2 regions of the Streptomyces spororaveus genome follow, and region 1 is predicted to be linked to the other one. Evidence: riboswitches for the same ligand, from Rfam matches in the RefSeq annotation. Region 1 holds a riboswitch; the other holds the start of a gene.
What was found. A riboswitch is a leader RNA that binds a small molecule or an ion and turns the genes downstream of it on or off. The one in region 1 is predicted to bind glycine.

Region 1 (15,364 bases):
AACGCCCGGTTACATTCCGAACCCGGAAGCTAAGCCTTTCAGCGCCGATGGTACTGCAGGGGGGACCCTGTGGGAGAGTAGGACGCCGCCGAACAATCATTGCGGAAGCCCCGCACCAAACCTTCGGGTTCGGTGCGGGGCTTTTCTGCGTTCGGGACACGTGTGCGGTCTCCTGTAGGGTCAGGGGGCATCGAACGACCAATTTCTACAGTCACAGTGGAGGCCCCCGGGTGGAGGTCCAGGAGACTCGGGTTCAGACTGACCGAATTTTCACCATTCCCAACATCCTGAGCATGGCTCGCCTGGCCGGCGTGCCCCTGTTCTTGTGGCTGATCCTCGCTGAGTACGACGGGTGGGCCCTTGCCGTCCTCATGCTCAGCGGGATCAGTGACTACCTCGACGGGAAGCTCGCACGGCGCTGGAATCAGATCAGCAAGCTCGGCCGGCTGCTCGATCCCGCCGCGGACCGGCTCTACATCCTGTCGACACTCTTCGGTCTGACTTATCGCGAGATTCTGCCGCTGTGGCTCACCGGAGCGTTGCTCGCGCGCGAGCTGATGTTGCTGGTCATGGTGTGGATCCTGCGTCGTCACGGCTATCCGCCGCCGCAGGTCAACTTCCTCGGCAAGGCCGCCACCTTCAACCTCATGTACGCGTTTCCCTTGCTGCTGCTCAGTGATGGAAGCGGCTGGTTGGCCTGGTTGGCCGCAGTTTTCGGATGGGCGTTCGCCGTATGGGGTACAACCCTCTACTGGTGGGCAGGAATCCTTTACGTGGTTCAGGTCCGCCGTCTGGTGAAGGCCGACTCCACGGCCGATTGAGCCCGTCCGGCGCCGGATGACACGGAGGAGTTGCGGAGTCACCGCCCGAGACGGGTGAGGGTCGGCACGACTGTCGTCTCCCAAGGAGGACTCTTCCGACATGAAGGCCGTCGTGATGGCCGGTGGCGAAGGCACGCGTCTTCGCCCCATGACTTCGAGCATGCCCAAGCCGCTCCTGCCGGTGGCCAACCGGCCGATCATGGAGCACGTACTCAGGCTGCTCAAGCGGCATGGACTCAGTGAGACCGTGGTCACCGTGCAGTTCCTGGCGTCACTCGTCAAGAACTATTTCGGGGATGGCGAAGAGCTCGGAATGGAGCTCACCTATGCCCACGAGGAGAAGCCACTCGGGACCGCCGGCAGTGTGAAGAATGCCGAGGAGGCTCTCAAGGACGACGCCTTCGTCGTCATTTCCGGCGATGCGCTCACCGACTTCGACCTCACCGATCTGATCCGCTTCCACAAGGAGAAGGGCGCGCTCGTCACGGTGTGCCTGACACGGGTGCCGAACCCGCTGGAATTCGGCATCACGATCGTGGACGAGGAGGGCAAGGTCGAGCGGTTCCTGGAGAAGCCGACCTGGGGACAGGTGTTCTCGGACACCGTCAACACCGGCATCTACGTCATGGAGCCGGAGGTCTTCGACTACGTGGCCCCGGATGTATCCGTCGACTGGTCCGGCGACGTCTTCCCTCAGCTGATGAAGGAAGGCAAGCCGATCTTCGGCTACGTGGCCGAGGGCTACTGGGAGGACGTCGGCACGCACGAGAGCTACGTCAAGGCCCAGGCCGACGTGCTTGAGGGCAAGGTCCAGATCGAGATGGACGGCTTCGAGATCTCGCCCGGGGTGTGGATCGCCGAAGGTGCCGAGGTGAGCCCGGACGCGGTGCTGCGCGGGCCGCTGTACATCGGGGACTACGCCAAGGTCGAAGCCGGGGCGGAGATCCGGGAGCACACGGTCATCGGGTCGAACGTCGTCGTCAAGAGCGGGGCCTTCCTGCACCGGGCCGTCGTCCACGACAACGTGTACATCGGGCCGCACAGCAACCTCCGCGGCTGTGTCATCGGCAAGAACACCGACATCATGCGGGCCGCGCGAATCGAGGACGGCGCCGTCATCGGCGACGAGTGCCTCGTCGGTGAGGAATCGATCGTCCAGGGGAACGTGCGGGTCTACCCGTTCAAGACCATCGAGGCCGGCGCCTTCGTCAACACATCGGTGATCTGGGAGTCCCGCGGCCAGGCGCATCTGTTCGGCGCGCGCGGGGTCTCCGGGATCCTGAACGTGGAGATCACTCCCGAGGTGGTGGTCCGGCTCGCCGGCGCGTACGCCACGACCCTGAAGAAGGGGGCGACCGTCACCACGGCCCGTGACCACTCGCGAGGCGCCAGGGCGCTCAAGCGGGCCGTGATCTCCGCGCTCCAGGCCAGCGCCATCAACGTACGGGACCTGGAGAACGTACCGCTGCCGGTGGCACGGCAGCAGACCGCGCGCGGCAGCGCGGGCGGGATCGTCCTGCGGACGTCGCCGGGCGTGCCGGACTCCGTGGACATCATGTTCCTGGACGAGCGGGGAGCGGACCTCTCCCTGCAGGGGCAGCGCAAGCTGGACCGGGTGTACGCGCGCCAGGAGTACCGGCGGGCGTTCCCCGGTGAGATCGGCGACCTGCAGTTCCCGGGCAGTGTCTTCGACGCCTACACCGGCTCGCTGCTGCGGCGGGTGGACACCACCGGCATCGGCGACGCCGGGCTCAAGGTGGTCGTGGACGCCTCGAACGGAAGCGCCGGCCTGGTTCTGCCCAGCCTGCTCGGCCGGCTCGGTGTGGACGCACTGACGATCAATCCGGGGCTCGACGAGTCCCGCCCGACGGAGTCCCGGGAGTCCCGGCGGGCCGGGCTGGTGCGGCTGGGGGAGATGGTGGCCTCGGCGCGAGCGGCCTTCGGGGTGCGGTTCGACCCCGTGGGCGAGCGGATCTCCCTGGTCGACGAGCGCGGCCGGATCATCGAGGACGACCGGGCACTGCTGGTGATGCTCGACCTGGTGGCCGCGGAGAAGCGCAGCGGCAAGGTCGCGCTGCCGGTGACCACGACGCGGGTGGCCGAGCAGGTGGCGGCGTACCACGGTACGCAGGTCGAGTGGACGACGACCTCGCCCGACGACCTGACCCGGGTGGGGCGGGCGGAGAACACCATCTTCGGCGGAGACGGCCAGGGCGGCTTCATCGTTCCGGAGTTCAGCAGCGTCTTCGACGGTTCGGCCGCCTTCGTGCAGCTGCTCGGGCTGGTGGCGCGTACCCAGCTCACGCTGAGCCAGATCGACGCCCGGATCCCGCGGGCCCATGTCCTCAGGCGGGACGTTTCGACGCCGTGGGCCGTGAAGGGGCTCGTCATGCGGCGGGTCGTGGAGGTGGCCGGCGACCGGCAGGTCGACACGACCGACGGGGTACGGGTGGTCGAGGCCGACGGACGGTGGGCGCTGGTCCTGCCGGATCCGGCGGAAGCGGTCACCCACCTGTGGGCCGAGGGCCCCGACGACGCCACCGCGCAGGCCCTGCTCGACGAGTGGGCGGGCGTGGTGGAGGGCGCCGGGCAGTGAGTCCCGGGCCTGCGACGACGTAGGCCGGAAGTCCGGTGGGCCGGGTGCGGGGAGTGCCGGCCCGGCCCACCGGATGGACGCATTCGGTGACTGCGCCGCCGACATGCGACGATGTGCGGCATGTCGCAGCCGCCCCACAACCGGACGCCGGCGTCTCCTGTGCCCGCGCGCCCGGACGCTTCCATGTCGCTGCTGACGCACGTGATGGACCACAGTCTCGACGAGGGCTACGCGGAGGCCGCTGCCCGGCGCGAGGCGGAGGGCACGGCGGGCCTGCCGCGCACCCTCAAGGCCAAGCTGGGGCTCGCCGCCGGCCTCGTCGTCACCGCCATGGTCGTCACGCTCGGTGCGGCCGAGGCGCGGGTGGCCGCGCCGGTGCTGGCCAAGGAGCGTCAGGAACTGATCGACCGGGTGGAGCGGGCGGACGACCGCGCGCACGGCCTGGAGCGTGACATCGACCGCCTCAGGACCGATGTCGCGGCCCGCCAGCGTGCGGCGCTGAAGCAGCCCGGCGGGGGTCAGGGCGAGCTCGTGGCCCTCCTGGCGGGTGCCACGGAGGTCCGGGGGCCGGGGATCAAGCTGACGGTGGACGACGCGAAGGGCAGTTCGACGGGCGGCGGTGGCAAACCGCGCGAGAGCTCGGGCTTCTCGGACACCGGCCGGCTCCGCGACCGTGACATGCAGAAGATCGTCAACGGGCTCTGGCAGTCGGGTGCGGAGGCCATCTCCATCAACGGGCAGCGGCTGACCGAACTGTCGGCGATCAGAGCCGCGGGTGACGCGATACTGGTCGACAACAGGCCGCTGGTGCCGCCGTACGAAGTGCTGGCGGTGGGGGACAAGAAGCGGCTCGGCACGGCCTTCCAGGACTCGGCCGACGGACAGTACCTGCACGTGCTGCAGGAGAGCTACGGGATCCGTTACGGCCTGTCCCCGGCGGACGACCTGCGGTTGCCGGCCGCGTCGAGCCTGACCGTACGTACAGCTACACCGGCAGAGCAGCAGAAGGGTGCATCGTGATCGCGGTACTGGGCCTCTTGGCCGGAGTGGTGGCCGGACTTCTGGTCCGGCCCGAAGTGCCGGCCGTGGTGGAGCCATATCTGCCGATCGCCGTGGTGGCGGCGCTGGACGCGGTCTTCGGCGGCCTCCGCGCGATGCTGGACGGCATCTTCGTGGACAAGGTCTTCGTGGTGTCGTTCCTGTCGAACGTGGTCGTGGCCGCGCTGATCGTCTTCCTCGGTGACAAGCTCGGGGTCGGCTCGCAGCTGTCCACGGGTGTGGTCGTGGTCCTCGGCATCCGCATCTTCTCCAACGCCGCGGCCATCCGCCGGCACGTGTTCCGGGCGTGAGGCCGATGAGTGCGAACGACAGCCCCGAGGAGCCGGAGGGCGCGGCACGGCCGCCGGAGCCCCCGGAGGCGCCGCGCTCCCCGGAGCCCGCGCAGCCCCCGCGGTCCGCCGAGCCCGTACCGCCGGCCGAGCCCGCGCAGCGGCCGCCGGCGCCGGAGCCCGCGGAGCCGTCCGAGGAGGTGCCGGGGCAGCCCGAGGAGACCGGTCGGCAGCGGCTCGCGGCCGGGCTGTGGCCCCCGCGGGTGAGCCGGGCCCAACTGATCGTGGCGCTGCTGCTGTTCGTTCTGGGGCTGGGTCTGGCGATCCAGGTGCGGTCCAACAGCGACTCCAGCGCGCTGCGCGGGGCCCGCCAGGAGGACCTCGTACGGATCCTCGACGAGCTCGACGGGCGGACCAAGCGCCTGGAGGACGAGAAGCAGCGCCTGGAGGACCAGCGCAAGGAGTTGGAGAACAGCTCCAACCAGGCCGAGGAGGCCCGCAAGCAGACCGTCGAGAAGGAACGCCAACTGGGCATCCTGGCCGGTACGGTGGCAGCCCAGGGGCCGGGCATCACACTGAGGATCACGGATCCCACGGGTCAGGTGCAGTCCGACCAGCTGCTGGACACCCTTCAGGAGTTGCGGGCGGCCGGGGCCGAGGCGATCCAGATCAACGGGGTGCGCATCGTGGCGGGCTCGTACTTCTCGGACGAGGACGGCGGGGTCGCCATCGACGGTAAGAAGATCACACAACCCTATGAGTTCAGGGTGATCGGCAAGCCACAGGATCTGGAGCCCGCGCTGAACATCCCCGGCGGTGTCGTCCAGACGCTGGAGAAGGAGCAGGCCACCGTCGCCGTCACACGGTCGGCGAAGATCGTTGTGGATGCCTTGCGGGCAGCGAAGCAGCCTGACTACGCTCGGTCGTCATCGTGATGAATCGGAGTGAAGAGTGGTGCGGTCCACGCGGGCGGATGCCTGCGGGGGGTCGGCGCACCGAAGTCGCGGTGCGTGGTGGAAACTGTCTGGTGGTTACGGACGTTGTGAGAATGTCCGGGTCGGCAGGTGTCTGCATTCGGAGTTCGTCCTGCCCCACGGGCGGGTCTATTTCGGTCAAGGGGAATCGCCCGTGAAGTTGTTTGAGAAGTTGTTCGGCAAGAAGAACCGCGAGGAAGGCGGCGCGGCACGGCACCGCGCCGGGCACGGGGACGTGGAAGGGCAGGGCGACCGGCCGCTCTTCCGCGACGAGGTCGCCGGCGCGGGCGATGTTCCGGGTGGGACCGGCGCGTCGGCTGTTGACCCTGCTGGTACCGGCCGCATAGGTTTCGGTGAACCATCAACCTCAAGTGCGGGTGGAGGGTTTGCCCCCGACCCGTATGCCACCAATGCATCCGCGGGGCAGCCGCGGCGCGAGGAGCCGTCCATGTCGGCCGAGCAGATTTGCAGCAGGTGCGGACACCGCAGCGATGCGGCCAGTCGGTTCTGCTCGAACTGCGGCGCGCCGCTGCGGGCGGGTCTGACGCCGGAGCGTGCCTCGGAGACCACGTCCACGATCTCGATCTCGGGCCTTGAGGCCTACGAGGCCGAGGTGTCGGGACAGCCGCACGTGTCGTCCTCCTCGCTGTCCCCCGAGGCCCAGGCCGCGGTGGAAGCGCTGCCCCCCGGTTCCGCTCTGCTCATCGTGCGACGAGGCCCCAACTCCGGGAGCCGTTTCCTGCTGGACGGTGAGCTGACCACGGCCGGCCGCCACCCGCAGAGCGACATCTTCCTGGACGACGTCACCGTCTCCCGGCGCCATGTCGAGTTCCGCAGGAGCCAGGACGGCGGCTTCACCGTCGGCGATGTCGGCAGCCTCAACGGCACGTACGTGAACCGTGAGCCGATCGACTCCGTCGCCCTGCAGAACGGCGACGAGGTGCAGATCGGCAAGTACCGGCTGGTCTTCTACGCGAGCCTGCGGGGCATCTGACCCTTTTAGGGAAGGTTCCATGCTGCGTACCCCGACCGGCGGTGCCCCGCGAAGCGGCACCGCCGGCCCGGCCGGGCGGCTGGTGAGCATCGGCACGGTGCTCACCACGCTGCGTGACGAGTTCCCCGACGTCACCATCTCGAAGATCCGCTTCCTGGAGGCGGAAGGGCTCGTCGAGCCCCGGCGCACGCCTTCGGGATACCGCAAGTTCAGCACCGAGGACGTGGAACGGCTCGCTCGCATCCTGCGTCTTCAGCGCGACCACTACCTGCCGCTGAAGGTCATCCGAGAGCAGCTCGACGCGCTCGCACGCGGGGAGCAGATCCGCATCCCGGCGCCCACCGCGCACGGGGACTCCACCGATCCCGCCGGACCGGCGGCCGTCTACGGCGAAGTCGGGCGGGAACGGGCCACCGCGGCCCGGGTCGGCCGGGCGGAGCTGCTCGCTGCCGCCGGGGTGGACGAGGTGCAGCTGGTCGAGTGGGAGTCGTACGGGCTGCTCGCCGAGGGCCCGGACGGCGGGTTCGACGCCGAGGCGGTCACGGTCGCCCGCCTGGTGGCCGATCTGGGCCGCTTCGGGCTGGAGCCGCGGCACCTGCGTGCCATGAAGGCCGCCGCGGACCGCGAGGCGGGGCTGGTGGAGCAGGTCGTGGCACCGCTGCGCCGGCATCGCAACCCGCAGACCCGGGCTCATGCGGAGGCCACCCTGAAGGAGCTCGCGGGGCTTTCCGTACGGCTCCACGAGGCGCTCGTACAGACCGCTCTCGGGGTTCGGCTGCCCTGAGGTGAGGGGCCCGACTACCCAAACCTGCCGAGCAGGTCCTAGGGTTGCTGTGTGAACGAGCTCGACGTTGTGGGTGTCCGGGTGGAAATGCCCTCCAACCAACCGATCGTGCTCCTGCGTGAAGTGGGAGGCGACCGGTACCTCCCCATCTGGATCGGTCCAGGGGAGGCGACCGCCATTGCCTTCGCGCAGCAGGGGATGGCCCCTGCCCGACCGCTGACGCACGACCTGTTCAAGGACGTGCTGGAGGCGGTCGGCGAGGAGCTCACCGAGGTCCGCATCACGGATCTGCGGGAGGGTGTCTTCTACGCGGAGCTCGTCTTCGCCAGCGGGGTCGAGGTGAGTGCGCGGCCTTCGGACGCCATAGCTCTCGCCCTGCGGACGGGGACGCCGATCTACGGCAGTGACGGCGTGCTGGACGACGCCGGAATCGCCATTCCGGACGAGCAGGAGGACGAGGTGGAGAAGTTCCGCGAGTTCCTCGACCAGATCTCGCCGGAGGACTTCGGTACCGGCCCGCAGTGAGGTGTCGGCCGCGTCGTCCTCGGGGATCCTCCGCCCATTCGATTAGCCTTTCCCCGCAAAGGGATACGGGAAACCACTCTCAGGGTGATTATCACTCGGCGTGCCGAGTGTGGCGATCGTTGACGCACCCCTGGTGACTGCCTACCTTCGAGGTGGGCAGGTCAAGGACGGAGGGTCGGCGTGAGGATCACGGGCGACGGTACGACCGGGGGCACCCCCGCACGGAGTGAGGCTGGGCCGTACCCGTTGCACGGCGGGGCGGTCGGTGCCGCGCGCCGTCAGCCGGAGTCGACGCACGTCGGACCGGTGAGCGGTGACCCGGAGCCCGAGCAGATCGGCTACCGCGGGCCTACCGCGTGCGCCGCGGCCGGCATCACCTACCGGCAGCTCGACTACTGGGCCCGGACCGGGCTGGTGGAGCCCAGCGTGCGGGCCGCCCACGCGGCGGGGACGCAGCGGCTGTACAGCTTCCGCGACGTCATGGTCCTCAAGATCGTCAAGCGCTTCCTGGACACCGGGGTGGCGCTGCAGAACATCCGCACGGCGGTGCAGCACCTGCACGACCGGGACCTCGCGGACCTCGAACGGATGACGCTGATGAGCGACGGCGCCACCGTGTACGAGTGCACCTCGCCGGACCAGGTCGTGAGCCTGCTCCAGGGCGGTCAGGGCGTTTTCGGCATCGCCGTGGGCGTGGTGTGGCGCGACGTGGAGAGCGCGCTGTCGCAGCTGCACGGGGAGCGCGTGGACACCGGCGAGACCCTCGTCCGGCACAACCCGACCGACGAGCTCGCCGCCCGCCGCAACCGGGCCGTCTGACCCGAGCCCCGGCGTTGTCAGTGGCGTAGGGCAGCATCGGGCTGTGAGAGCCGCGCCGACCATCCTGCACCTGGACATGGACGCCTTCTACGCCTCCGTGGAGCAGGCGTCGAAGCCGAGCCTGCGGGGCAAGGCCGTCATCGTCGGCGGCCTCGGGCCCCGTGGGGTCGTCGCCACCGCCTCGTACGAGGCCAGGCGGTTCGGCGTGCATTCCGCGATGCCGATGGGGCAGGCACGGCGGCTCTGCCCGAACGGCGCGTACCTGATTCCCCGCTTCAGCCTCTACCGGCAGGTCAGCGACGTGGTGATGGCCATGCTGCGGGAACTGTCGCCCCTGGTGGAGCCCCTGAGCCTGGACGAGGCCTTCGTGGACCTGGAGGCGGGCGGGGTGGCCTTCGACTCGCGCAGCGCGCGGGAGACGGGGGAGCGGCTGCGGGCCGACATCAGGGCCGTGACGGGGCTCAGCGGGTCGGTGGGGCTGGCCGGGTCGAAGATGCTGGCCAAAGTGGCGTCGGAGGAGGCCAAGCCCGCCGGGCTGCTGCTGATCGAGCCGGGGACGGAGCGCGAGCTGCTCGCGCCGATGTCGGTGCGGACCCTGCCCGGGGTGGGGCCGGCCACGGGCGAGCACTTGCGCCGGGCCGGGATCACCACGGTGGGGGAGCTGGCGGAGGCCGGGGAGGACGAGCTGGTCCGGATGGTCGGCCGCTCGGCCGGTGCCGGGCTGTACCGGATGGCGCTCGGGCTGGACGACCGGCCGGTGGTCGCGGAGCGCGACGCCAAGTCGGTGTCGGTCGAGGACACCTTCGACGTGGACCTGCACGACCGGGTACGGATCCGCGGGGAGGTGCAGCGGCTCGCCGACCGGTGTGTGCAGCGGCTGCGGGGCTCGGGGCACTCGGGGCGCACGATCGTGCTCAAGGTGCGGCGGTACGACTTCTCCACGCTGACCCGGTCCGAGACCCTGCGCGGGCCCACGGACGACCCGGCGGTCGTGCGGGAGGCGGCGGCACGGCTGCTGGAGGGCGTGGACACCACGGGTGGGGTGCGGCTGCTGGGCGTGGGGGTGAGCGGCCTGGCGGACTACACGCAGGAGGACCTGTTCGCACAGTCGCTCGCCGCTGAGCCGGACGTGGCGGAAGGATCGGACGGAGCGGAAGGATCGGACGGAGCGGAAGGAGCGGGCGGGGCTGACGGAGCGGGCGGGGTCGGAGGGCAGGCGGCGGCCGTTGCCGCCCCGGCGGAGACCGAGGGGGCCCAGGAGGCGGCCGGGCCGCCAGGGGCGCCCGAACCGGCCCCTGAACGCCGCTGGACGGCCGGGAGCGACGTGCGGCATTCCGTGTACGGGCCCGGATGGGTGCAGGGCAGTGGCGTCGGGCGGGTGACCGTGCGGTTCGAGCAGCCCGGATCGGAGCCCGGCCGGGTGCGGACCTTCCGGGTGGACGACCCCGAGCTGGAGCCGTCCGATCCGCTCCCACTGGTGGGGGACACCCCCTAGCGGGTGTCTTGCCGATCAGGGCGGGCTCGCGGTGGCCGGTGCCGCGCCTCGCCGCGTTGTCCTCGGTCGGCGACGCTCCGCGTCGCCTCCCTCGTCCGCCTTGCCATGCACGGCACCGGCCACCGCTCCCTGATCCACCCTGATCGACAAGACACCCCCTAGCTCTCGTCACCCGCCAGGCGGCCGAAATCGCGGTTGAAGTCCGCGGGGAGGGTCGTGTCCAGCCCGTAGTGGTGGTAGAGCTGCAGCTCCTGCTCGGGGGAGAGGTGGCGCCCGACGCCGAAGTCCGGGGCGTCCCTGATCAGCGCGCGTTCGAAGGGCACCCGGAGGGTGTCGCCCACCAGCTCGCTCGGCTCCAGCGGGACGAAGGCGTCCCGGCTGAAGAGCCCCGTCCGGACCGCGGCCCACTCCGGCACGCCCGTGGCATCGTCGAGGTAGACCTCGTCGATCGTGCCGATCTTGGTGCCATTGCGGTCGAACGCCTTGCGGCCGATCAGGCTGCGCGGATCGATGTCGGTCTGCACGGTCCCTCCAAAAGGTCGCAACTGCTCCGTAATGACTACAGAAGTGCATATCCGCAGCGGAGGCCACTCGGGGGAGGGTCCAGATCCTCGCTGGTACGCTGGTGAACGGCTGTCGACCCTGTGCGGGAGAGTCCTCCGAGTGAACGAGACGGAGGCGCCGAAGGAGCAAATCCTCCCCGGAATCTCTCAGGCATACGTACCGCACGGACGAGGCCACTCTGGAAAGCAGGGCGGGTACCGGGCGCGCAGTGCCGGTCCCCCTCCTCACCGACGGTGAAAGCCGGACCTCTCGGGCGACCCCCGTGACTCCGGTGAAACTCTCAGGTGCAGATGACAGAGGGGGAGGCCGTCCGGGTGCCAGCGCCGTGGTGCCCCTCGCAGGTCATACGACCAGGAGGCCTCCGTACATGACCGCCAACCGCATTCCGCTCTCCCAGCTGGAGCGAGGCATCCCCTTCGAACAGCGCCACATCGGCCCGGATGCCGAGGCGCAGGCGAAGATGCTCGCCCAGGTGGGCTACGGCTCCCTGGACGAACTGACCGCTGCCGCGGTACCGGATGTGATCAAGACCGCCGAGGCGCTCGACCTGCCCGAGGCGCGCACCGAGGCCGAGGTGCTGGCCGAGCTGCGCTCGCTCGCCGACCGCAACCAGGTCCTCTCGCCGATGATCGGTCTCGGCTACTACGGGACCTTCACGCCGCCGGTGATCCTCCGCAACGTCATGGAGAACCCGGCCTGGTACACGGCGTACACGCCCTACCAGCCGGAGATCTCCCAGGGCCGCCTCGAAGCGCTCCTGAACTTCCAGACCGTCGTCGCCGAGCTGACCGGCCTGCCGACCTCGGGCGCCTCGCTGCTCGACGAGGGCACCGCGGCCGCCGAGGCCATGACCCTGGCCCGCCGCGTGGGCAGGGCCAAGGGCAACATCTTCCTGGTGGACGCCGACGCGCTGCCGCAGACCATCGCCGTCATCGAGACCCGCGCCGAGCCGATCGGCATCGAGGTCGTCGTCGCGGACCTGTCCGCCGGTATCCCGGCCGAGGTCGCCGAGCGCGGCATCTACGGCGTCCTGGTCCAGTACCCGGGTGCCTCCGGTGCCGTCCGGGACATCAAGCCGGTCATCGACCAGGCGCACGAGCTCGGCGCCATCGTCGCCGTCTCCGCCGACCTGCTCGCGCTGACCCTGCTGACCTCCCCGGGCGCGCTCGGCGCGGACATCGCCGTCGGCACCACCCAGCGCTTCGGTGTCCCGATGGGCTTCGGCGGACCGCACGCCGGCTACATGGCCGTCCAGGACAAGCACGCCCGCTCGCTGCCCGGCCGCCTCGTCGGCGTCTCCGTGGACGCGGACGGCAACAAGGCGTACCGCCTGGCGCTGCAGACCCGTGAGCAGCACATCCGCCGTGAGAAGGCCACCAGCAACATCTGTACCGCGCAGGTGCTGCTCGCCGTCATGGCCGGCATGTACGCCGTCTACCACGGCCCGGACGGCCTGCGGACGATCGCGAGCCGCACCCACCGCTACGCCACCCTGCTCGCCGCGGGTCTGAAGGCCGGCGGGGTCGAGATCGTGCACGGCTCGTACTTCGACACCATCACCGCCCGCGTCCCGGGCCGTGCGGCCGAGGTCGTCGCCGCAGCCCGCGAGGGCGGCGTCAACCTGTTCCAGGCCGACGCCGACCTGGTCTCCGTCGCCTGCGACGAGACCACCCTGCGCGCCGACATCGAGGCCGTCTGGGCCGCCTTCGGCGTCACCGCGGACATCGAGGCGCTGGACGCGGACACGGCCGACACCCTGCCCGAGGGCCTGCTGCGCTCGGACGCGTACCTGACGCACCCGGTCTTCCACCAGCACCGCTCCGAGACCGCGATGCTGCGCTACCTGCGCAAGCTCTCGGACAAGGACTACGCGCTGGACCGCGGCATGATCCCGCTGGGCTCCTGCACCATGAAGCTCAACGCGACCACCGAGATGGAGCCGGTGACCTGGCCCGAGTTCGGTCAGCTGCACCCCTTCGCGCCGGTGGAGCAGGCCGAGGGCTACCTCACGCTCATCACCGAGCTGGAGGAACGTCTCTGCGAGGTGACCGGCTACGACAAGGTCTCCATCCAGCCGAACGCCGGCTCCCAGGGTGAGCTCGCGGGCCTGCTGGCCGTCCGTGCCTACCACCGCGCGAACGGCGACGAGCAGCGCACCATCTGCCTGATCCCGTCCTCGGCGCACGGCACCAACGCCGCCAGCGCCGTGATGGCCGGGATGAAGGTCGTCGTCGTCAAGACCGCCGACGACGGCGAGGTGGACGCGGCCGACCTGCGCGCCAAGATCGAGCAGCACCGCGACGAGCTCGCCGTGCTGATGATCACGTACCCCTCGACGCACGGTGTGTTCGAGGAGCACGTCGCCGACATCTGCGCCCAGGTGCACGAGGCGGGCGGCCAGGTCTACGTCGACGGTGCCAACCTGAACGCCCTGGTGGGCCTGGCCAAGCCGGGTCACTTCGGCGGCGACGTCTCGCACCTGAACCTGCACAAGACCTTCTGCATCCCGCACGGCGGCGGCGGCCCGGGCGTCGGCCCGGTCGGTGTCCGGGCCCACCTGGCCCCGTACCTGCCCAACCACCCGCTCCAGCCCACCGCGGGCCCGGAGACGGGCGTCGGCCCGATCTCGGCCGCCCCGTGGGGCTCGGCGGGCATCCTGCCGATCTCGTGGTCGTACGTGCGCCTGATGGGCGGCGAGGGCCTCAAGCGCGCCACCCAGGTGGCCGTGCTCGGCGCCAACTACATCGCCAAGCGCCTGGAGCCGCACTACCCGGTGCTCTACACCGGCCCGGGCAACCTGGTCGCGCACGAGTGCATCATCGACCTGCGCCCGCTGTCGAAGGCCACGGGCGTGAGCGTGGACGACATCGCCAAGCGACTGATCGACTACGGCTTCCACGCGCCGACCATGTCCTTCCCGGTCGCCGGCACGCTGATGATCGAGCCGACGGAGTCCGAGGACCTCGCCGAGATCGACCGCTTCTGCGACGCGATGATCGCCATCCGCGGCGAGATCGAGCGGGTCGCGGGTGGCGAGTGGCCGCTGGATGACAACCCGCTGGCCAACGCCCCGCACACCGCGGCGGCGCTGGGCGGCGAGTGGAACCACCCGTACTCCCGGGACGAGGCCGTCTTCCCGGCCGGCGTCACGGCCGCCGAGAAGTACTGGCCGCCGGTGCGCCGCATCGACGGTGCGTTCGGCGACCGGAACCTGGTGTGCTCCTGCCCGCCGCTGGACGAGTACGACGCCTGAGGTGAACGCCGTCGTACGACTCACGTATGACGGTCGTACGACGTGAACAAGGGGCCGGTCCGGGAGAGTCTCCCGGACCGGCCCCTTCGTCTTTTGCTACGGTCGGCCGGACGTCTCGGTTGCTCAGGCCGCCGCGAGCGGGCGGTGCGGGGCGATGATCTGGCCGTCCGGCAGCAGTTCACCGGTGTCCTCGAAGAGCAGGACGCCATTGCACAGCAGGCTCCAGCCCTGCTCCGGGTGGTTGGCCACCGGGCGAGCGGCCTCCCGGTCGGCGGATTCGGCTGACGGGCAGGCAGGCTGGTGCTGGCACATGGATGCGTTCTTTCGCTGCGGTGTGGTCTGTGTGCTACGGCTCGATGCGTGATTCATGGCCGTCCCCCTGGGTCATCCCCGCACCCGCGGGGAGCGTGTCATCAGTCTTCCTCCATGACAGCCGCTTCGCAGGTATTTCCCGGCAGCCGTCCTCACAGATTGATGACGCATCACTCGTGCGGGCGGTTCAGGCCAACTCCCCTGTCATTTCGGATGGTTAGCAAGTGGCCCGGGCGGACTAGGCCGAATGGGTGATTCGGGTCAGGCGGCGGGCGCGGCCAGCGTGGGAGGGGCCGCCGCCGTTGCCGGGGTCAGCCGGCGGGTCAGTACGGGCAGCAGCTCGGAGACGGGATGCGGCCGGTACGCGGCGATACCGGGCGGGGCCGGGGCGAGGGGCACCAGCAGGTCCTCGCCGGCCGGCAGCCCGGCGTCGGCGTCGGCGCCCACCGCGCCGTGCAGCCACAGGGTCAGCATGTAGAGCTCCGGTACGGACAGCAGCCGCGGCTGGTAGCCGGTGGTGAGGGACTCCGCCTGGCGCAGGGCGCGTTCGGTGGCCGCGACATAGGGGCCCTCGAAGAAGTGGGAGAAGACCCAGCCGTCGGGAGTCAGCCGGGTGTCGGCCGCCGCGATGTACCGGTCACCGCTGCGGATCAGGAACCGCCAGCCCGTGAGCCGGGTACGCGGCGGCCTGCCGCCGGCCGCGAGGTTGGACATGCCCAGCCGGTCGAGGACGTGGACCGGAAGGGGGAGTTCGGCGGTCAGCGGCCCCTGGTTCGCGCGCAGGGCCGGGGTGTGTGCCTCATGGACGGCGGTGGGGGAACCGAGTGCCGCGAGGACGCTGCGCAGGGCGGGCGCGGGAGCCGGAGGGACATGCAGCGGCATGGTGGGTCGCCTCTCAC
Region 2 (15,364 bases), 4.0 Mb from region 1:
TCGAGCCCGACCGCGAGGTACGGGGAGCCGAGCGCGGGCTGCACCCACGCGCGGCGCAGCGACCGCACGGCCGGTGTGCGGTGGGCGTGCTGGGTCAGCAGCCCGTAGAACTGCGGGAGCTCGATCGCGGGCTCGGACAGGCGCAGCGGGCCGGCCGGCATCCGGTCCAGGCCGGTGGCGATCCGGCGCAGGTCGGCCCAGGGCACGCCGAGGCCGCCGCCCTGGGCGTGCGGGTTGAGCCACAGGCCCCAGCGGTCCGGGTACAGCGCGCGGGCGATGTCGCGCCCGGTGACCACCTCGTAGCCCCGGTTCCAGCCGCTGGCGGCCAGCTCCTGGGGGGAGGTGACGCAGGGCGCGTAGCCGAGGCTCTCGACCTCCATACCGCCGTACTGGGCGTCCGGGGAGCCCGGCTGCCCCTGCCAGAGCAGCATCCACAGCCTGCCCTCGGCGAGGGCGTGCAGGAGTGACTCGTAACTCTCGTAGCGCCCGGGAGTCACCTGGCGCATCATGTGCTCGACCTGCCCGGCCGCGGCCGTGCCTGACGCACTCACCCGGAACCCCTCTTCGTCCGCCCGTCGCTCCATGCCTGTCCTCCGAACCGGCAGTCGCGCGTGCGGGCCAGGAGATGTCACCAGCTTAAGCGGCCCTACGACAGGTAGAAGGGGCGTACGCGCTCACGAATCCAGTCCGTGACCGGGTCCTGGACGGCGTCGAGCAGGATCAACTGCACGGGCCACGGCGGCGGGACGCGCGTCAGGGCCCGTCCGAGGGCCTCCATCGGGGCGCTCTGCATCTCGGGTTCCCATCCCACCAGGCGGACACCGACGAACAGCTGGGGCGCCCCGCCCTCGACGCTGGCGAGGCAGCGGTGCGCGGCGGCGACCACCCCGGTGGCCCGGAACTCCTCGGTGGCGGCCGCCAGGAAATCCACCGGGTCGTCCTGCCAGTCGGGCTCGTAGAGCCGGACCCGGCCGCCGGTGGCCGGGCCGTCGAGCGCGGTCCGCCCGCTGCGGCAGAGCTCCGCGACGGCGGGCGGCGGGAGCGGTACGCCGACGGCGCCCTCGGGATTGAGGGCGATGCCGAGCTGCGGGGGCAGGCCGCGGGCGAACTCGACGGCGGGGGCCACCGTGAAGTCCATGCCGGGGCCGACGCAGGCGAGGAACTGGGCCTCGGAGCTGTACACGGGGACGTACGCCGCCCCGCCGATGTCCATGGTGGGAAGGTCGAGGCCGGCCGTCGTGGCCGGTGCGGCCCCGCCCGGCAGCGGCACCCACACCTGGCTGCGCCCGAGGACCTCCAGGATCCGCCCCCCGGCGTCCGGCTGCCCGAGCGCCGCCCCGAGCACCTGCTCCAGCTCATTCCCCGGCCAGCCGCTGCCCTGCATCTGCCCTTGCCTCCGTCGGTTCCGCGGTGTGTCGTGCCGAGGCTATCCGCCCCCGGCCGGGCGCCGCTGCCGGGGTTGCGCCCCGGGACTCAGCCGTGGAAGTGGATCCTGGTCACGGCCGCGGCCGAGCGGCGGTCGAGCAGGGTCGCGGAGGCGCAGCCCGCGGGCGGCCGGCCCGCTTCGGCCTCGCGGAGCAGGCGGGTCACCGCGCCGCGGTGGCGGGCGAAGGCGTAGGCGGAGACCCGGCGGCCGCGCGCCGTCTGGCCGGAGAGGGCCTCCTCGGGGCTGCTGTCCAGCAGGAGCAGGTGCAGGGACCGGCCCCGGCGGCGCGCGGCGGCGGCGAGCAGGCCGCGTACCCAGGACTGCGTACCGCAGTCGTGGACGACCACAGAGGCCCCGGAGCGCAGGATCCGCCACAGCCCCCAGTAGTGCGCGGCGCGCACCAGCGGCCGGTACACCGCGTACGGCAGCGCCGCGGGCATGGTGCGCTCCCAGCGCTCACGGGTGTCCTGGGAGTCGACGGCCCCGGCCTCGGCGGCCGCCCGCTTGATCAGCGTGCTCTTGCCACCGCCGGGCAGACCGGACACCACGACGATGTCCCCGGCGGCGAAGCCGAGCCGGTGCGGGGCGCGCACGGCCGGTCCGCGCAGGTCACGTACGAGGCCGAGGCCGGCGTCGGCCGCCCTGCCGCGCCCGCGCGCGCCGCGCTGCGCCGGCACCGCCTCCACGGTTCCCGTCGTCGTCACCACTCCGAATCTCCGCACAGTGTTCGCCTCCCCCGAATCGGGTCACCGGGACCCTTGCCCACTGAGTGTAAAGAGACGGTAATCCGGCGGTCCCGGTTCCGGTCCGGCCCTTCGGAGAGCCGTACGAACTTTCGGACCCCGCCGCCCGATCTCGGGCATGGCGTGCAATGATGTGCGCCATCTGGACCAACTGCATACCGGCCGCTTGAATCCGCGCGGGAGAGTCCCGGCACGCCGCAAGGCCGTGCGCGGGCGCCGAAGGAGCAAGAACCTCCCTTGAATCTCTCAGGCCCCGTACCGCGTGGATGAGGCAGATCTGAAAAGCGAGCTGCTGCGCAGCTCCACCCAAGGTGCAAGTCGATGAGAAGACCCGGCGATCGCTGGATCGGCGGAACTCTCGGCGAACCTCTCAGGTTCCGATGACAGATGGGGAGGAACGTCCTCGTCATGTCATGTCGATGCCCTGGGACCCGGGAGCCACACCCATGAGCACTGCCCCCCGCCTGACCGCCCTCGATGCGCTGCACCGCTCGCTCGGTGCGACCATGACCGATTTCGCGGGCTGGGACATGCCGCTGCGGTACGCCAGTGAGCGCGACGAGCACAACGCCGTACGCACCAGGGCCGGTCTCTTCGACCTGTCCCACATGGGCGAGATCACGCTGACCGGCCCGGAGGCCGTCAAGGCCCTGGACTACGCGCTGGTCGGCAACATCTCCACCGTCGGTGTCGGCCGCGCCCGCTACACGCACATCTGCCAGGAGGACGGCGGGATCGTCGACGACCTGATCGTCTACCGCCTCGGCGAGACCGAGTACATGGTCGTCGCCAACGCCTCCAACGCCCAGGTCGTGCTGGACGCGCTGACGGAGCGCGCCGCCGGCTTCGACACCGAGGTCCGCGACGACCGCGACGCGTACGCTCTGCTCGCGGTGCAGGGCCCGGAGTCCCCCGGCATCCTGGCGTCCCTGACCGACGCCGACCTGGACGGCCTGAAGTACTACGCCGGCCTGCCGGGCACCGTCGCGGGCGTGCCCGCGCTCATCGCGCGCACCGGCTACACGGGCGAGGACGGCTTCGAGCTGTTCGTCGCCCCCGAGCACGCCGTGGCGCTGTGGCAGGCGCTGACCAAGGCGGGCGAGGGCGTCGGCCTGGTCCCGGCCGGCCTGTCCTGCCGCGACACCCTGCGCCTGGAAGCGGGCATGCCGCTGTACGGGCACGAGCTGACCACCGCCCTCACCCCGTTCGACGCGGGTCTGGGCCGGGTCGTGAAGTTCGAGAAGGAGGGCGACTTCGTGGGCCGCGCCGCGCTGGAGGCCGCCGCCGAGAAGGCCGCGACCAAGGCGCCGCGCAAGCTGGTCGGCCTGATCGCCGAGGGCCGCCGCGTCCCGCGCGCCGGCTTCCCCGTCACGTTCGGCGGAGAGGTCGTCGGCGAGGTCACCTCGGGCGCCCCGTCGCCGACGCTGGGCAAGCCGATCGCGATGGCGTACGTGGACGCGGAGCACGCCGCGCCCGGCGCCTCCGGCGTCGGCGTCGACATTCGCGGTACGCATGAGCCGTACGAGGTCGTGGCGCTGCCGTTCTACAAGCGGCAGAAGTAGCCCTCCGCGCACGACGTCCGCCGTCCCGGTACCGGTGCGGCGCGCCGTCTCAGTACCCAAGACCGCAGTTCGTATCCACTCCCCCGCATCCAGGAGAATCAGGTCATGAGCACCCCCGAGAATCTGCGTTACACCAAGGAGCACGAGTGGCTGTCCGACGTCGTGGACGGCGTCGCGACGGTCGGCATCACGGAGTTCGCGGCCAACGCGCTCGGTGACGTCGTCTACGCCCAGCTCCCCGCGGTCGGCGACACCGTCACCGAGGGCGAGACCTGTGGCGAGCTGGAGTCGACCAAGTCGGTCTCCGACCTCTACTCCCCGGTCTCCGGCGAGATCGTCGAGGCCAACCAGGACGTCGTGGACGACCCGGCGCTCGTGAACACCGCCCCGTTCGAGGGCGGCTGGCTGTTCAAGGTGCGCATCTCGGAGGAGCCCAAGGACGTGCTCTCCGCCGAGGAGTACACCAAGCTCACCGCCGGTAACTGACCCCAGGGGATCCTGATGTCCGTACTGAACACCCCTCTCCACGAGCTCGACCCCGACGTCGCCGCAGCCGTCGACGCCGAGCTCCTGCGCCAGCAGTCCACCCTGGAAATGATCGCGTCGGAGAACTTCGCTCCGGTCGCCGTCATGGAGGCCCAGGGCTCGGTCCTCACCAACAAGTACGCCGAGGGCTACCCGGGCCGCCGTTACTACGGTGGCTGCGAGCACGTCGACGTCGTCGAGCAGATCGCGATCGACCGCATCAAGGCGCTGTTCGGCGCCGAGGCCGCGAACGTCCAGCCGCACTCCGGTGCGCAGGCCAACGCCGCCGCGATGTTCGCGCTGCTGAAGCCGGGCGACACGATCATGGGCCTGAACCTGGCCCACGGCGGTCACCTGACCCACGGCATGAAGATCAACTTCTCCGGCAAGCTCTACAACGTGGTCCCGTACCACGTCGACGAGACCGGCGAGGTGGACATGGCCGAGGTCGAGCGCCTCGCCAAGGAGTCCAAGCCGCAGCTGATCGTCGCCGGCTGGTCCGCCTACCCGCGCCAGCTGGACTTCGCCGCCTTCCGCCGCATCGCGGACGAGGTCGGCGCGTACCTGATGGTCGACATGGCGCACTTCGCCGGCCTGGTCGCCGCGGGTCTGCACCCGAACCCGGTGCCGCACGCCCACGTCGTGACCACCACCACGCACAAGACCCTCGGCGGTCCGCGCGGCGGTGTCATCCTGTCGACGCAGGAGCTGGCCAAGAAGATCAACTCCGCGGTCTTCCCGGGTCAGCAGGGCGGCCCGCTGGAGCACGTGATCGCGGCCAAGGCGGTCTCCTTCAAGGTGGCGGCCTCGCCCGAGTTCAAGGAGCGCCAGGAGCGCACCCTGGAGGGCGCGAAGATCCTCGCCGCCCGTCTGGTCCAGGACGACGTCAAGGCCGTGGGCGTGGACGTCCTCACCGGTGGCACCGACGTGCACCTGGTCCTGGTCGACCTGCGCAACTCCGAGCTGGACGGCCAGCAGGCCGAGGACCGCCTCCACGAGGTCGGTATCACGGTCAACCGCAACGCCATCCCGAACGACCCGCGGCCGCCGATGGTCACCTCGGGTCTGCGGATCGGTACGCCGGCCCTGGCCACGCGCGGTTTCGACGCCGAGGCCTTCACGGAGGTCGCCGAGATCATCGCGCAGGCGCTGAAGCCCGCGTACAACAGCGAGGCCCTCAAGGCTCGCGTCTCCGCGCTCGCCGCGAAGTTCCCGCTGTACCCGACGCTCTAACCGGCGTCCGGCCCACGGCCACGGATGGGCCCGGCCTTGTTACCGCACAGGCCGGGCCCTTCCCGTGACCGGGGTCCGACACCATCCGCACGGCCCGTACCACCCGTACCGGTCGCGGTGGGCGCCCGCCCCGCCCCGGCCCTCCTGCCGCCTCCCGGCGCCCGCGGCCCGCACGCCGCGCCCCGCACCGTCCGGTCGGCCACGCCGCCCCCTGAGCACGGGGCCCGGGGCCATGGGCCGACACCCGGCCGACCCGTCCGCGTCATCCTTCCCACCTCGTCCGGCTGCCGGAACGTTCACCTCGCCGCGTTAAGCTCGTCTGCCGGACAAAATCCGAATAATCCACTTCTCCTCTCCTGCCCCCTCCCACCCCACGAGCAGACAAGGGAGTCCGCCACCGTGGCCATCTCCGTCTTCGATCTCTTCTCCATCGGTATCGGTCCCTCCTCCTCCCACACGGTCGGTCCGATGCGGGCCGCGCGCATGTTCGTGACGCGGCTGAAGAAGGACGGCGTGCTGGCCCAGACCACGTCCGTCCGGGCCGAGCTCTTCGGGTCCCTCGGCGCGACCGGCCACGGGCACGGCACCCCCAAGGCGGTGCTGCTCGGCCTGGAGGGCCACTCCCCCCGCACCGTGAACGTCGAGACCGCCGACGACGAGGTCGAGCGGATCCGCAGGAGCGGCCGGCTGCGGCTGCTGGGCGCGGAGATAGGCGATGTGCACGAGATCGCCTTCGACGAGCCGAACCAGCTGATCCTGCACCGCCGCCGCTCCCTGCCGTACCACGCGAACGGCATGACGCTCTTCGCGTACGACAGTGCCGGCACCCCGCTCCTGGAGAAGACCTACTACTCGGTCGGCGGCGGTTTCGTCGTGGACGAGGACGCGGTCGGCGAGGACCGGATCAAGCTCGACGACACGGTGCTGAAGTACCCCTTCCGCTCCGGCGACGAGATGCTGCGCCTCGCGAACGAGACCGGCCTGTCGATCTCCTCCCTGATGCTGGAGAACGAGAAGGCCTGGCGCACGGAGGAGGAGATCCGCGACGGCCTCCTGGAGATCTGGCGTGTCATGCAGTCCTGCGTCTCGCGCGGCATGTCCCGCGAGGGCATCCTCCCCGGCGGCCTGCGGGTCAAGCGCCGGGCCGCCTCCACGGCGCGCCAGCTGCGCACCGAGGGCGACCCGATGCTGCACCGCAGCGAGTGGGCGACGATCTACGCGATGGCGGTCAACGAGGAGAACGCGGCCGGCGGCCGCGTGGTGACCGCGCCGACGAACGGTGCCGCGGGCGTCCTGCCCGCCGTGCTCCACTACTACATGAACTTCGTGCCGGGCGCGGACGAGGACGGCGTGGTCCGCTTCCTGCTCGCCGCGGGCGCGATCGGCATGCTCTTCAAGGAGAACGCCTCGATCTCCGGCGCCGAGGTCGGCTGCCAGGGCGAGGTGGGCTCCGCCTGCTCGATGGCGGCCGGCGCCCTCGCCGAGGTCCTCGGCGGCACCCCGGAGCAGGTCGAGAACGCGGCCGAGATCGGCATGGAGCACAACCTCGGCCTGACCTGCGACCCGGTCGGCGGCCTCGTGCAGATCCCCTGCATCGAGCGCAACGGCATGGCGGCGGTCAAGGCCGTCACCGCGGCACGGATGGCGATGCGCGGCGACGGCAGCCACAAGGTCTCCCTCGACAAGGTCATCAAGACCATGAAGGAGACCGGTGCCGACATGAAGGTCAAGTACAAGGAGACCGCCCGCGGCGGTCTCGCGGTCAACGTCATCGAGTGCTGACGCGCACCGCGTGACACGAGAGGGGCCCGGCGCGTGCGCCGGGCCCCTCTCGTGTCCACGGACACCGGAAAGAGGACCCGAGCGGAACCGGAACCGTGCGATCCCCCGGGGCGTCCTACGCTGTGCCACCAGTCCCCGTCTCCCGAGAAACGAGGGGACGTCATGATCCACGTCCGTATCCGGCAGTCCGTGGCCCTGGCGACCGGCGCCCTGCTCGCCGCCTGCCTCTCCTTCGCCGCACCTGCCTCGGCCTCCACCCTCACCACCACCAGGACCCAGGCCCAGACCCCGCTCGTCGTCAACGCCCGCTGGGCCGGGCACCCCACGTACGACCGCATCGTCATCGACCTCCAGGGCTCCGCCCCCGCGGTCACCGTCACTCCGGTCCCGCAGCTGGTGTACGACGGGTCCGGAAAGCCCGTACCGCTGCCCGGGAAGCACTTCCTGGAGATCCGTCTCCACCCCGCCGCCGCACACGACGACGCGGGCCGGAGCGTCTACCGGGGACCCAAGCTGCAGAAGACCGATCTCGGCAAGCTCAAGGGCATCGCCCTGACCGGCGACTACGAGGGGTACGTGACCTTCGGCGCCGCCTTCGACACCCTGCCGTACTACCGCGCGTTCCCCCTGCACTCTCCGGAACGGTTCGTCGTGGACATCGCGCACTGAACCCGTGCCGGACGGACGGGCCCGGGGCTCACACGCCCCGGGCCCGTTGTCGGTCCGCTGTCACCTGCGCCAGAACAGGTGGTGCGTCACCCCGCTCGCGCTGGGCACGACATCGACGTGGAACCGGTCGCGCAGCTCGTCGGGGGATTCCCAGAGCCTCACCCCGGAGCCGAACTCCACGGGCGAGACGGCCACGTGGAGGGTGTCGACGAGGTCGGCGTCGAGGAACTCGCGGATGGTGGTGGCGCCGCCGCCGAGCCGGACGTCCTTGCCCCCGGCCGCCTCCCGCGCCGCGCCGAGCACCGTGGCCGCGTCGGCGTCGACGAAGTGGAACGTGGTGTCGGACAGCGTGAACGAGGGACGCGTGTGGTGGGTCATCACGAAGACGGGGGTGTGGAAGGGAGGCTCGTCCCCCCACCAGCCGCGCCAGTCGTGGTCGGCCCAGGGCCCGCGCTGGGGCCCGAACTTGTTGCGGCCCATGATCTCGGCCCCGATGTTGTGCGGGAAGTCCCGGGTGAAGTAGTCGTCGAGGCCCCGGCTCCCTCCGGGGTCGGTGCGGTGGGGCCAGCTCGCGGTGGCTCCGGCCCAGGCGAACAGCTCGCCGGGATCGGCGTCGCCGAACGGCCGCTCCAGGCTCTGATGCTCACCGGCGCCGAACCCGTCACTCGAGACGGTGAAGTTCTGGACCCTCAGCAGCTGCTCCACGGGCTTCCTCCGGTCGGGCGTCGGCTCAGCGGTGCTCGGGGTTGGGGAAGTCGGAGCGGCAGCCCGCGTCCCACTGCGAGCGCTGGTTGCCGTGCGGCGGGATGCCGCCCGAGCGCTTGAGCAGGGCGGCCAGGTGCATGAGGTTCCAGGACATGAAGGCGGTGTTGCGGTTGGTGAAGTCGTTCTCGGGGCCGCCCGATCCGGGGTCCAGGTAGGAGGGTCCGGGCCCGGCCTCGCCGATCCAGCCCGCGTCGGCCTGCGGCGGGATCGCGTAGCCGAGGTGCTGGAGGCTGTAGAGGACGTTCATGGCGCAGTGCTTGACGCCGTCCTCGTTACCGGTGATCAGCGCGCCGCCGACCCGCCCGTAGTAGGCGTACTGGCCCCGCTCGTTCAGCAGCGAGGAGCAGGCGTAGAGCCGCTCGATGACCTGCTTCATCACGGAGCTGTTGTCGCCGAGCCAGATCGGTCCGCACAGGACGAGGATGTCGGCGTCCATGATCCGGCTGTAGAGGACCGGCCACTGGTCGCTCTCCCAGCCGTGCTCGGTCATGTCGGGCCAGACCCCGGTCGCGATGTCGTGGTCGACGGCGCGGATGAGGGAGGTCCGGGTGCCGGCCGACTCCATGACCCGGCGGCTCTTGTCGATCAGGCCCTCGGTGTTGCTGGTCTCGGGTGAGCGTTTGAGCGTGCAGTTCACGTAGAGGGCGGTCAGGTCCGAGTAGTCCCATGCGGCAGCCACGCCCCCAGCCTCGCCACGGCGGGTCGGCGCCGCCACCGGGCCGCGCCCGTCCGGGGACGGCCGCGCACGGGCTCGGGCGCGGGCGCGGGCGGCGTCGGGGCCGTCGTCGCCGGAAACCTAGGATGGCGCCATGTCGCTGCCGCACGCCATCCTCACCGCCCTGCTGGAGAAGCCCTCGTCCGGGCTGGAGCTGACCCGGCGGTTCGACAAGTCGATCGGCTACTTCTGGTCGGCGACGCACCAGCAGATCTACCGCGAGCTGGGGCGGCTGGAGGAGTCCGGGCTGATCCGGGAGCTGCCGAGCGAGGTGCCCGTACGCGGGCAGAAGAAGGAGTACGAGGTGCTGCCCGCCGGCGGCGCGGAGCTGGCCCGGTGGGTCGGGGAGAGCCAGGACCCCAAGCCGATGCGCGACCCGCTGCTGCTGCGGATCCGTGCGGCGGGCGTGGTGGGGCCGCAGGGGCTCGGTCCCGAGCTGCGGCGCCATCTGGAGCTGCACCGGCGCCAGCTGGCGCAGTACGAGGCCATCGAGGAGAAGGACTTCCCGCCGGGGCGGGACGCCGTGGAGGACCGGCTGCGCCGGCTCGTGCTGCACGGCGGGATCGCCCTGGAGACCTTCTGGCTGCACTGGCTGGAGGAGGCCCTGGGCGAGGTCGAGGACATGTCCGGGCCCGGGGCCTGACGCACGCTGCCGCCCCGCTCCGGCGGTCCGGGGCGGGGCGGCAGCGGAGGGACTACTTGTTCAGGGAGGCCCAGAACTCGTCGAAGCTCAGCAGGCCGTCGCCGTTCGCGTCCTTGGAGGCGATCACGGCGTCCGCGACGGGGCCGGTGACGAACGGGTCGCCCATGGCCGCCATGGCCGCCTTGAACTCGTCGGCCGTGACGAAGCCGTCACCGTTCACGTCGAACTTGCCGAACGTCGTCCGTGCGCTCTCGATGTCCGCCACTGGGTCCACTCCTTCTTGATGCCTTGTTGACCGGCTCAGGGTAGCGGCCGCGCCGGTCCGCCCCCGCCTCGGGTCCCGTTCGAGCGACAGAAACCATTTCAATGACCGGCCCATAACGCGGAATGGATGATTCCGGAGGAACAGAGCAAGATTCCACTTGTCACATTCCGGGACCACGGCATAACGTACTGGCATTGCCGCCACACCAGGAGCGCAGGGCTCCCAGGGACAAGCGGCAACAAGGGCGCTCCATCAGATGACGATCACGGCTGACGCATCATGCGGAGTTCTGCCCTTCATCCGCACCTGCCGACATGTCCGGGAAGACGGCGACCATGCGCCCATCGGCGTGAGTCCCGGAAACGGCCACTTCAGCGCCGAACGCATCACGGGCCCGGCCCATGCGCGGCGAACCGGTTCGCACAGGTCGACTTCGCGTGCGGAGGAATCAGGACCCCGGGCCGGAATCCACGTGCGCGTACTTTCCGAATTCCGGCCGAACCCCGTCCGCCAACCACTGGACCGACGCGTCCCGCATTTCCTGGAGAGCGGCGAAGAATTCCGCAAGGGCTGTGAGGAAACGGCCCGGAATTTCGTCTGACAGGCCGCGGGCGGCCCATGGACTGCGGTGCCCCGGGAGCTGTGCGAGCTTCCGGGGCACCGCTGCGTACGGCCGCCGGGGACGAGCCCGGCCGGCCCGGCCGGCCTAGCGGAAGATGCCGGTGTGGCCGAGCGAGTAGCGGCCGGGCTGCGGGTAGACGGCGAGTCCGTGCGGTCCGCCGCCGACCGGGATCCGGGCGAGCTGCCTGCCGGTCTGCGTGTCGATCGCGTAGACCTCGGAGTTGTAGCGGCCCGACAGCCACAGCACCTTGCCGTCGGCGGAGACCCCGCCCATGTCGGGGCTGCCGCCGTCCGGCAGCGTCCACTTCTTGGTGAGCTTGTTCTCGGGGAAGTTGAAGACCGAGATGGTGCCCTCGCCCCGGTTGGAGACGTACATCTCCTTGGAGTCGCGGCTCACGTAGAGGCCGTGGCAGCCCTTGCCGGTGGGCAGCAGCTTGGGGGTCTCGAACTTGTCGCCGCTCAGCACCCACATGCCGTGCGCCATCATGTCCGCGACGTAGAAGGTCTTGCCGTCCGGGGAGACCTTGACGTCCTGCGGCATCGCGCCCTCGAACGGCAGTTTCTGCTGTCCGATCACCTCCATGCGCTCGGTGTCGACCTTGAGGAGCTCGCCGGAGAACTCGCAGCTCACGATGAAGTAGCGGCCGTCGGCGGAGAAGTCCGCGTGATTGACGCCGTAGCAGGTCACGGGCACCGTCTTGACCCGGTCCATGGTGTGCGCGTCGCGGAAGACCAGCTCTTTGTCCATCGAGGCCATGACGATGGCGTACTTGCCGTTCGGCGTGAAGTACAGGTTGTACGGGTCGTGCACCTCGACGGGCTTGCCGGCCTCGCCGGTGGCCGGGTTGATCGGGGTGAGGGTGTGGCCGCGGTTGTTGTTGACCCACAGGGTCTTCAGGTCCCAGGAGGGGACCACGTGCTGGGGCTGGACCCCGACCGGGATGGTGTCGATGACCTTGTAGGTCGCCGGGTCGATGACGGACACCGTGTTGGAGTTGGTGTTCGGCACGTAGACACGGGAGGGGAAGTCCTTGACCACGGGGGAGAGTCTGTTCGGCCGGTCCGCCGCGTAGACGTCGTTCGGATCGAGCACGGGCGGCATGCCGGGCAGACCGGGCGGGAGGGCCGGCGCGGCCTTGACGGGCTTGGCCGGGCCCTTGGTGCCGAGCGCCTCGGCGGGTCCCTTGCCGGCCGATCCACAGCCGGCCAGGGCGGCGAGGACCAGACCGGCCAGCAGCACGGTGGCCTTCCGGGGAAGGCGGGTGGTCTTCATGGGGTCAGCAGCTCCGTGGTGGTCACCGCGCGCAGCTTGCGGCGCGCGAGTTCTTCGAGGAGGGGAGGCATCGCGTCGACCGTGTCCGCGTAGCCGAAGTGCAGGCTCACCACCGATCCGGGCCGGATCGTCCCGGTGACGGTGCGGATGACGGCCGCGGCACCGGGCGAGGTGAAGTCGAGGGAGTCCACGTCGTACGAGAGGACGTGCGGGTAGCCCGCCCGCTGCGCCAGTTTCCGGACGAGGGGGGTCGCGTACTGGGTCTGGGAGGGCCGGAACCAGGTGCCGATGGAGCCGGTGAGCCGCTTGAGCCGCTGGGCGCAGCCGGTGATCTCGGCATAGGCCTCCGCCTCGGGCATGTCGTTGATCGCGAGGTGGCGCTGGGTGTGGTTGCCGAGCTCGTGACCGCCGTCGAGGATGCGCCGGGCGAGCTCCGGGTGGGCGTCGAGCCAGGATCCGATCGCCAGGACGGTGACCCGCGCGCCCCCCTTCTCGGCCGCGGCGAGCACCGCGCGGGCGATGGCGGGGTCCCCGTTGCCGTGAAAGGTGAGGGCGACCCGGGGGCGGTCGCGCGGCCCGTGGCCGATCTCCACGGGCTGCCCGGCGAACCGGCGCGGGGCGGCGGCCGGGGCGGCCTGTGCCGGGCGGGCCGGGCGGGGCGGACCCGGCGGCGAGCCGGAGGGCGCGGTGTCGGGCCGGCCGGGTCCGCAGGCGGCGGTGAGGCCTCCCGCGGCGGCGCCGGCCGTCCCGAGAGCGGCCGCGCGCAGGGCCACGCGCAGGGCCGCGCGGCGGCCTGGTTGTGAGAGCACTTGCCCATTTAAGGGGTGGATGGGCTGGAAGGTAACGATTGACCCAATTCGGGATGGTCGCCAGAAGGGGCCATCCGAGTGGTCAGGTCGCTATGTGATCAACGATTCACACAGAGCAGTCGATACTTATTCATAGATTACGAGGTGAGTGGCCCACCTCACCTAGGATTTAGCTAGAAAGTCTTACTATTTGCCCACTTATGTCCAAGTAGGGACTTTTGGCGTTCCAGCCCTCGTCTGCCATAGTCGGAACCACGACTTCCCATTGACCCGAGCGAAGTCGCCACGCCGAGGATCACACCCCCTCAGATCCTCGGCGCACCCATGAAGCCCCCACCGCCCACACGGCGCACGGGGGCTTCAGGCGTTCTGGCGGTCGGCGACCCGCATCTCGAACCAGGTGATCTTGCCGCGCGGCAGCAGGTCCGCGCCCCAGCGGTCGGACAGCTTGTCGACGAGGAAGAGGCCCCGGCCGGTGGTGTCCAGCTCGTGGACCGGCATCAGGCAGGGCAGCCCGCGCGAGGGATCGCGCACCTCCACCCGGATCCAGCCGCGCCGGCGCAGCATGCGTAAACCGAAGGAGCGGGCCCCGGTGTGCCGGACGGCGTTGCCGACGAGCTCCGAGACCAGCAGGACGGCGTGCTCGGCGATCTGCGGCGAGAGGCCCCAGAGGCGGATCACCACGCACTGGGTGAGCCGGCGCGCGGTGCTCGCCGACTCCGGCATGGACGGCAGCGTCACTTCGGCCTCGGCCGGATTGCCGTACAACTCCAGCGCTTTGAGGCCCTGTTCGTCCTCGACAGCCGCCGTGAGCCGTACCGCCGAAGCGCTGCCGCGCTGCCGCGGCTGTTCCACACCCTCCAGGCCCGCCATGCACCCATCATGGAGGGCCGACCCGCCCTCCCGGGCCGTTCCACAGGAAAACACCCCCGGATTCAACGACTCCGAGGGGGCGTTCTGTCATATGCGTGAGGCAACCGGAGTGCCCTGGCGTACACCTTGACCTGCGGTGACACGCCGCACGGAAGTGATCACAGCGAGTGGATCACCGATTGCCCTTAAGGCTGTCTTAAGGCCTGGCTAATCCACCCCCAGGGAGGACCGCGGTCCGCGGCCGAGGGCGCGGCCCGGACGGATCAGACGAACTTCGCCTTGCCCGGGCCCTCTTCGACGAAACTGCGCATGCCGCGCTCGCGGTCCTCGGTGGCGAACAGGCCCGCGAACCAGTTGCGTTCGATGGTGAGGCCGGTGTCGATGTCGGCCTCCAGGCCGGCGTCCACACACTCCTTGGCGGCGCGCAGCGCGATCGCCGGCCCCTGCGCGAGCCTGGCGGCCCAGGCGTGCGCCTGCTCGTACACCTCGGCGGCGGGCACCACACGGTCGACCAGCCCGAGGGTCAGCGCCTCGTCGGCCTTGACCATGCGCCCGGTGAAGATCAGGTCCTTGGCCTTGGACGGTCCGACCAGCCGGGACAGCCGCTGGGTGCCGCCCGCGCCCGGGATCAGGCCGAGCAGGATCTCGGGCTGGCCGAGCTTGGCATTGTCGGCGGCGATCCGGTAGTCGGCGCACAGCGCGAGTTCGCACCCGCCGCCCAGCGCGTATCCGGTGATGGCCGCGACGACGGGCTTGGGGATGCGGGCGACGGCGGTGAAGGCGTCCTGGAGTGCGCGGGACCGGGCGACCATCGCCGCGTGGTCCATCGTCTGCATCTCCTTGATGTCCGCGCCCGCCGCGAACACCTTCTCGCCGCCGTAGATGACGACCGCGCGGACGTCGGCCCGGTCGGTCGCCTCCACCGCGAGCTCGCGCAGCCGGTCCTGGGTGGCGATGTCCAGGGCGTTCATGGGCGGCCGGTCCAGGCGGATGGTGCCGACGCCTTCGGAGACTTCGAGAGAGATGGTCATACGGGCCAGGTTAGCGGCGGTTAACGCCAGGTGGCCCGGTGCTGTGTGTCACAGCACCGGGCCACCTCTACCGCGTACGGGACGGATCTACTTGATCCACTCCGCCCAGTCCATGTTCCAGCCGTTGAGGCCGTTGTCCGGGGCGATCTGCTTGTCCTTCGAGTTCTTCACGACGACCACGTCACCGATCAGCGACTCGTCGAAGAACCAGGCCGCGGGCTGCTTGGAGTCACCCGCGCCGCGGACGTCCTTGAGCCCGACGCAGCCGTGGCTGACGTTCGTCGAGCCGAAGGTGTCCGAGGAGGCCCAGTAGTTGCCGTGCACGAAGGTGCCCGACTGCGACAGGCGCATGGCGTGCGGGACGTCGGAGATGTCGTACTCGCCGCCGAAGCCGACGGTCGCGCCGTTCATCCGCGTGACCTTGTACTT

Region 2: linked by a shared signal. The riboswitch ahead of gcvT (glycine cleavage system aminomethyltransferase GcvT) and the one ahead of gcvP (aminomethyl-transferring glycine dehydrogenase) in region 1 are both predicted to bind glycine.

What each region holds. Positions count from the first base shown of each region.
Region 1 covers NZ_BNED01000005.1:6,960,654-6,976,017, forward strand. Annotated here, with positions in the region: rRNA gene rrf (5S ribosomal RNA) at 1-94, shown strand, start outside; gene clsA (cardiolipin synthase ClsA) at 231-821, shown strand; gene Sspor_RS34030 (mannose-1-phosphate guanyltransferase) at 922-3,417, shown strand; gene Sspor_RS34035 (DUF881 domain-containing protein) at 3,529-4,437, shown strand; gene Sspor_RS34040 (small basic family protein) at 4,434-4,766, shown strand; gene Sspor_RS34045 (DUF881 domain-containing protein) at 4,772-5,680, shown strand; gene Sspor_RS34050 (FHA domain-containing protein) at 5,766-6,713, shown strand; gene ftsR (transcriptional regulator FtsR) at 6,733-7,497, shown strand; gene Sspor_RS34060 (bifunctional nuclease family protein) at 7,549-8,022, shown strand; gene Sspor_RS34065 (MerR family transcriptional regulator) at 8,203-8,841, shown strand; gene Sspor_RS34070 (DNA polymerase IV) at 8,885-10,336, shown strand; gene Sspor_RS34075 (PRC-barrel domain-containing protein) at 10,495-10,860, opposite strand; glycine riboswitch at 10,974-11,072, shown strand; gene gcvP (aminomethyl-transferring glycine dehydrogenase) at 11,268-14,153, shown strand; gene Sspor_RS34085 (DUF5999 family protein) at 14,277-14,465, opposite strand; gene Sspor_RS34090 (hypothetical protein) at 14,727-15,347, opposite strand.
Region 2 covers NZ_BNED01000005.1:2,915,333-2,930,696, forward strand. Annotated here, with positions in the region: gene Sspor_RS15185 (enhanced serine sensitivity protein SseB C-terminal domain-containing protein) at 1-551, opposite strand, end outside; gene Sspor_RS15190 (enhanced serine sensitivity protein SseB) at 647-1,384, opposite strand; gene Sspor_RS15195 (AAA family ATPase) at 1,474-2,130, opposite strand; glycine riboswitch at 2,337-2,440, shown strand; gene gcvT (glycine cleavage system aminomethyltransferase GcvT) at 2,616-3,731, shown strand; gene gcvH (glycine cleavage system protein GcvH) at 3,837-4,217, shown strand; gene glyA (serine hydroxymethyltransferase) at 4,233-5,489, shown strand; gene Sspor_RS15215 (L-serine ammonia-lyase) at 5,889-7,271, shown strand; gene Sspor_RS15220 (AMIN-like domain-containing (lipo)protein) at 7,434-7,940, shown strand; gene Sspor_RS15225 (dihydrofolate reductase family protein) at 8,001-8,645, opposite strand; gene Sspor_RS15230 (flavodoxin family protein) at 8,671-9,384, opposite strand; gene Sspor_RS15235 (PadR family transcriptional regulator) at 9,515-10,063, shown strand; gene Sspor_RS15240 (EF-hand domain-containing protein) at 10,116-10,328, opposite strand; gene Sspor_RS41570 (tRNA-dependent cyclodipeptide synthase) at 10,585-10,929, shown strand; gene Sspor_RS15250 (YncE family protein) at 11,035-12,222, opposite strand; gene Sspor_RS15255 (polysaccharide deacetylase family protein) at 12,219-13,031, opposite strand; gene Sspor_RS15260 (ATP-binding protein) at 13,392-13,904, opposite strand; gene Sspor_RS15265 (enoyl-CoA hydratase/isomerase family protein) at 14,168-14,935, opposite strand; gene Sspor_RS15270 (L,D-transpeptidase) at 15,023-15,364, opposite strand, start outside.